Regions from separate parts of the Flavobacterium sp. RSP49 genome, predicted to be linked through region 2. Evidence: riboswitches for the same ligand, from Rfam matches in the RefSeq annotation. Region 2 holds a riboswitch; the other holds the start of a gene.
What was found. Region 2 has a riboswitch for S-adenosylmethionine ahead of EKM02_RS05780 (alpha/beta fold hydrolase). Riboswitches for the same ligand answer to the same signal wherever they lie in the genome.

Region 1: it holds a riboswitch for S-adenosylmethionine, as region 2 does, so the genes downstream of both, EKM02_RS00670 (Na+/H+ antiporter NhaC family protein) here and EKM02_RS05780 (alpha/beta fold hydrolase) in region 2, are expected to answer to the same signal.

What each region holds. Positions count from the first base shown of each region.
Region 1 is NZ_RYDN01000001.1:150,370-153,794, reverse strand. Features, by position in the region: gene fabG (3-oxoacyl-[acyl-carrier-protein] reductase) at 1-523, opposite strand, end outside; gene EKM02_RS00670 (Na+/H+ antiporter NhaC family protein) at 705-2,027, opposite strand; SAM-I-IV-variant riboswitch at 2,082-2,178, opposite strand; gene EKM02_RS00665 (hypothetical protein) at 2,305-2,727, opposite strand; gene sucD (succinate--CoA ligase subunit alpha) at 2,943-3,425, opposite strand, start outside.
Region 2 is NZ_RYDN01000007.1:64,656-68,080, reverse strand. Features, by position in the region: gene thrA (bifunctional aspartate kinase/homoserine dehydrogenase I) at 1-424, opposite strand, end outside; gene EKM02_RS05780 (alpha/beta fold hydrolase) at 443-1,405, opposite strand; SAM riboswitch class I at 1,484-1,591, opposite strand; gene EKM02_RS05775 (hypothetical protein) at 1,824-2,033, opposite strand; gene metK (methionine adenosyltransferase) at 2,784-3,425, shown strand, end outside.

The DNA.
Region 1 (3,425 bases), on a different contig from region 2:
CTAATTCCAATGCTACAGATTTCGAAAAACCAATAACTCCCGCTTTAGAAGCCGCATAATTCGTTTGTCCTGCATTTCCTTTCACTCCTACTACTGAACTCATATTGATAATTGAACCCGAACGTTGTTTCAGGAAAGTACGCTGAATGGCTTTAGTCATATTAAAAACCGATTTCAGGTTAACATCAATAACTTGATCAAAATCACCTTCAGACATTCGCATCAATAGGTTGTCTTTAGTAATTCCGGCATTGTTTATCAGAATATCGACTGTTCCGAATTCAGCTAAAACCGCATCTACAAGAGTTTGTGCTTCATTAAAATCAGCTGCATTCGATTGATATCCTTTGGCTTTAATCCCTAAAGCGTTCAATTCATTTTCCAAAGCCAAAGCTGATTCAACAGATGAACTATACGTAAAGGCAACGTTTGCACCGTGTTTTGCAAAAATTTCCGCAATTCCTTTTCCAATTCCGCGACTCGCACCAGTAATTATGGCAACTTTTCCTTCTAGTAATTTCATATTCAAAAATTAGTTTAAATTTTATTTGGAGCTATTCCTGCTATCCGCTTCAATCTTTTATGACCGCTATCGCTCACATAAAAGGATTTCCACTACTATCAGGGCTATCTTACAATGGTCAAATATATAATATTTCCCTTTTTAAAAAAAATTCAAAAGCAATAACAGTCAAATTCAACTCTTAAATTTTAAAGAAACGCTTAGTCCATTTGTCCCAAAACGAACTGTAAATAGCCACTAATGTGAAAATTAATAAAAACAAATGATACCAGGCATTACTAATTAAATCAAAGAAATTTAAGCTACCATTGGCATAACTCAATATAAGTAATATTTGAGCGCCATAAGGTAAGATCCCCTGAATTACACACGAAAAAATATCCAGAATTGCTGCTGTTTTTTTTGGATTTAAATTGTATTCATCATTAATTTCTTTGGCAATAGGTCCCGTAATTACAATAGAAACAGTATTATTGGCGATAGCCAAATTAGCAAATCCAACTATAGCGCCAATTCCGGCCTGTGCTGATTTTTTGTTTTTAATTCTTTTTTTTATTTGGACTAATAAATATGTTATTCCGCCCGCTTTATCTACCATCGCAGCTAAACCTCCCGTAAGCATTGACAATAAAAAAATATCTGTCATGCTGGTAAATCCCTCATATATTTTTTGAGTGAACTCCATGAGCGTAAATAAACCACTAAAATATCCAATAATACCAGCTAATAAAGTACCAATAAGCAATGTTGAAAAAACATTAACACCCACAACCGCCAATACTATTACTAAAATATAGGGTACAATCGCGATCCAGGAAAAATTATTTTTTGCAATGGCAACGGTAATAATATCCGAGTTTAAACCAAGATAAAAGAAAACCAAAATAGTCAAAACCGCAGCCGGAAAGGCAATAAACAAGTTAATTTTGAACTTGTCTTTTAAATCACACCCTAATGATTGTGTAGCGGCAATTGTAGTGTCAGAAATCATGGAAAGATTATCACCTAGCATAGAACCACCTAAAAGAGCGCCAGCTATGAGCGGTAATGAAGCTCCACTTTTATCAGCTAATGCCACCGCGATCGGGCCAATCGCTACAATTGCACCTACTGACGTACCTGTAGCAGTTGATAAAAAAGAAGCTATCAAGAAAATTCCTAATGGAAAATAAGCAACGTCAATGGTATTTATTCCAAGATTCACAACAGCATCTACCCCGCCCATGGCTTTACTTACCACAGCAAAAGCTCCCGCCAGCAAATATATTAAGCACATCGTTATGATTTTACTCTCACCACACCCTGCAATTAATGTAGCCACTTTATCCTCAGTAGAAGATTTAAATAATAAAAAAGCAGCAATGATACCAACTAAAACAGCTATTGGCGATGGAAAAGCATAAAAATCATTTAGAATAATTCCCGCTCCCAAAAAAGTAAAAATAAAAACAAATAAAGGAATTAATGCAAAGGCATTTCCTTTGTCTTTTGAAAATAAAGTCATAAAAATAATTTAAAATTAAAAATTACGACGAAAAACAAAGCTAAAAATGGGAATGTAGACAACATTTTTTCCAAAGGATTTGGCTTATCGTTTTAGCACCTTGCTTGTTGCTGCAGGTTGCTATCCTATTGAAGGATTCGTGATAACGGGTGCAAAAGTAATTAATTATTTATGAAATATTTTGAATTTTACTCTAAAAAATAATAAAACAAAAAAAACGCCACATAAAAATGTGACGCAATTATAAGTAAGATATTGAAAAACAGTCTTTAAATAATTAAAAAGCTACATTCCATTTTGGCAATCTTCCATTTTCGTCTAGGAAGTTTTGTAAAACTTGTCCTTCTATGAATGTTGGAATCACTTTAGTTTTATCGTTGAATGTCTCATACCAAACCACTTCTAGCGTGCTGATCTCTTCAATTTTCATTTGCGCTGGCCAAGAATATTTTCTTCCTGTTTTAGCAAATTGGTGTCCTTCAACAATCTTTTCTTTTAGACCTCCATTTTTGATTTTCAAAGTTCCGTTATTTTGGACAGTTCCGGTAGAACCCACCATAATCAACTCTTTCTCTTCTGCTACGGCATATACTAAAAATATTCCAGATCCTTCTGAAGCATTACAAACTTCGGCTAAACTATCTTCTGTAGTGAATGAAAACTGATTGGTAACTTTGAATTTTTTTAACTCTTTATACATTTTTTTTATTTTAATTTGAATTGGCTTCAGCAAAAAAATACCCAGCAATACCGCGAAGTCCATTAGAAACCATTCGTTTATGTTTACTTTTATTAGGATTACATCTGAAAAACAGATTTATTTACTAAAGTGCAAAGATATTTCTTTAATTGAATTTATAATAAAAAAAGCCCCACAAAATGCGAGGCTTTTATAATATTTAGTTAGAGTTTAGATTAACCTAAAACTTCTTTTACTTTTTTACCAATTTCAGCTGGAGAATCTACTACGTGAATACCACATTCTCTCATGATTTGCTTCTTTGCTTCAGCAGTATCGTCAGACCCACCTACGATTGCACCTGCATGTCCCATTGTGCGTCCCACTGGAGCGGTAACTCCTGCAATGAATCCTACAACTGGTTTACGATTACCATCAGCTTTGATCCAGTGAGCTGCATCAGCTTCTAATTGTCCGCCAATTTCACCTATCATTACAATACATTCTGTTTCAGGATCGTTCATCAATAATTCAACAGCTTCTTTTGTTGTAGTTCCAATAATTGGGTCTCCACCAATACCAATAGCAGTAGTAATTCCCAATCCTTGTTTAACTACTTGATCTGCTGCTTCATAGGTTAATGTTCCCGATTTAGAAACAATACCAACAGTTCCTTTTTTGAAAACGAAACCTGGCATAATGCCAACTTTAGCTTCACC
Region 2 (3,425 bases):
TTATCAATTCCCGAGTATCTGCAAAACGGGCATTTATCCCATTTTCGACCAAAATTGCCGTCAGTAATTTTGCCGAAAGTAGTTCTCCTTTTGATAAAATCTGATCTTTTATTTTGTTGCTGTAATCACCAATTAAACTGACTCCTTCGAATAATTTTTCCAGAACATGGAACTCTTCGGACAAATCTACATCTTGATATTCGTCTTGTTGGTATTTTTTGAAATCATCAAAAAGAGGTTTATAAACTCCGTTTTTAGCGGCAATACTTAAAATTTCTTCTAATTCATCCGTAGCATTTCCTCGCGCCGAAACCACAATAGCAATTTCCTCGCCTTGATTTACTTTATCAATAATAATTGCAACCACCTTATTTATTCCGTCGCCATTCGATAACGATTTTCCTCCAAATTTCAATATTTTCATTGTGTTCTGTTTTTTGGCTTAGAATATATCCTGAAGCAAATTGTGTAATTGTTTGTACTCTATCAAAAAAGCGTCGTGTCCGTGGATGGAAACTATTTCCTGATAGGTAACCCTCTTTTTATATTTTTTTAATTCCTCGTACGTTGCTTTATTTTCATTTGCCGTAAAAAACAGGTCGGAATTGATTCCAATAATATGAATCTCGGCTTCAATTTTTGAAGTTATCTCTTCGAATGATGTGCGGTCTCTGGTGATATCGATTGTTTTCAACAGTTGATTCATCATTTTATATGACGAAATTTGAAAACGTTTCTGCAATTTTTCGCCGTGATGTAGCAACCAGCTTTCTACATTAAAAATCCCCAATTCTTCATTGGTGGTTCGCTGAAATTTTGCAGCAAATGATTCCGGAGTTCTATAGCATAACATAGCATGAGTGCGAGCGTCTTCAATAGGTTTCGAAGAGTTGTTGAGAATTTGTTCCTGCAAAAAGCAATTGGCAATTAGCCAGTCTGTCGATTTCCAATCCGTTGCAATAGGAATTAAATGTTGTGCGATTTTTGGTTCTAAAGCGACCATCTCCCAAGCAATTCCGCCACCTACAGAACCCCCAATAATGGCGTATAGTTTTTTAATATCCAGAACCCGAATCCCTTCAATAAAAATCCTGGCAATGTCTCTGGCAGTAAAATCTAAATAATCTTCGATCTCAAAACCATCAAAACCATTTCCGGGAACATTAAATGCGAGTATTGTATATTTTGTAGTATCTATGGTTTTGTGTGCTCCAATTAAATCATTCCACCAACCGTTTTCGCCCACAACTTGTGAATTTCCGGTTAAAGCATGGTTGACCAAAACAATTGGTGCCGTATGCAATTCTGGCCCAAAAACTTGAAAACTTACGTTTAAGTCGGCATAAAAAGCGCCACTTTTAGTGGTGAAATTTTGAAATGTAATAGAGGTTGGTTTATTTTCCAATGGCAAATCTTTTATGATTTTTGATCTGTGTTTGGAAATATTATAAAGAAAGTCAGGTGTTATCTAGACTAATTCTTAGTGTTATCTTTCCACGATGAGCGTGGTAGAATGCAGCACCTTCTTCGATAAATCGAAGGGTTGCTAAGGCTTCATCGGGTCTAATCCCTCTGCCTTTCTTTATAACATTTCAATACGATTGTGAACTTATGAGTGCAAATTAAGCATTATTTTTTGTAACAACCAAATTTTTATGTGGATTCGCTTATTTGTTTGGGCTCCATAAATCCAAAAAACAATTCACACGCAATTGTTATTCTGACGAAGTAATGAGGATACTCATCCCGTTTTCTTACTTCGTCAAAACAACACTTTTAAACATCCTTTGAAAATCTCAAAACCGAAAATAAATTCGGATTTATTAAATAAAAAGCGCTTCATTCTCTTGGGAATACATTAGGAAAAGCAATGAATTAGGTACTATTTTTTGTGCCAAAACATCGTTCTTTGAGATCTCAAATCTAGGATGAATCAATTCATTCTTAGAATCGTTTTCCTTTTCTTTTTTATTTCTGAAATTAATACTTTTTAATAACCGAAATGTCTTTGTAAAATACTTTGTTGTGCTCATAATTTTTAGGTTTTAGGTGTTAATATTCATTTTTGGTCTCCTTGTATGAATTGTTGTGAGATTTGAAAAAAATCAGAAAAACAAAAAACCCTTTTAGATCCATATCCAAAAGGGTTTTAAGTTATACACTTACTTTTGGAATCAACAGCCGCGAATACACATAATGGCATTGACACAAATCATGTTATTGACTGTTGCGTTATTTATTTTTTGGCTTTTTAGGTTATTCATCGAGGCTTTTTGTGACTAAAAAATCTATTCTGTTTATTACTATTCAAAAAAAAAGCTTCCCGTTATCCGGGAAGCTTTTGATATATAATTTGATTTAAATTATGCAATAAGCAACCCTCAGGAATTTTCCTGTGCGACCTTAAACATATTACAAATATTAAATTTCATTTTTACTTTATTAGAATTTCAAAATTGCAAATTATTTTTTAAATATCCAAATAAGTTTAAGAAAATAATAGCGAAACTATTTTAAATATTATTTTTTCTTAATAATTTAGAACCCGAAAAATATTTATCCTCAAAAAAAACAAAAGATTAATTTGCAATTCAAAATGGTTTCATACATTTGCAATCAAATACAAGAGGAAAAATTTGAACTGATTGCAACCTCTTCATAATGAAACAAATTCATTATGAGTACTGAACGTTTTTCAGTAGAAAAAATGCTAAAGCAGAAACTCTTCTTTAGTCCTTTTTAGCAATTATTTTTTCTCGCTTAATTTAAAAATAACAATAATTATGGCCTATTTATTTACGTCAGAATCTGTAAGCGAAGGACATCCAGACAAAATTGCAGATCAAATTTCAGACGCATTAATTGATAATTTTTTGGCATTTGATGCTGACTCAAAAGTAGCTTGCGAAACTTTAGTAACTACAGGTCAAGTAATCTTGGCAGGTGAAGTAAAATCAAATACCTATTTAGATGTGCAACAAATCGCTCGCGATGTAATCAAGAAAATTGGTTACACCAAAAGCGCCTACATGTTTGAAGCGGATTCTTGTGGTATTCTTTCTGCTATACACGAACAATCTGCTGACATCAATCAAGGTGTTGATAGAGCAAATCCTGAAGAGCAAGGTGCTGGTGATCAAGGAATGATGTTTGGTTACGCAACAAATGAAACAGAAAATTACATGCCTTTGGCACTAGATTTATCTCATAAATTATTAAAAGAATTGGCCGTTTTAAGACGTGAAAATAACGAAATCACCTATTTGCGTCCGGATGCTAAATCTCAAGTGACGTTAGAATACAGTGATGACAACAAGCCAACTCGAATTGAAGCTATTGTAATCTCAACACAGCATGATGATTTTGACGAAGAAGCTACGATGCTTGCAAAAATCAAAAAGGACATCATCGAAATTTTGATTCCA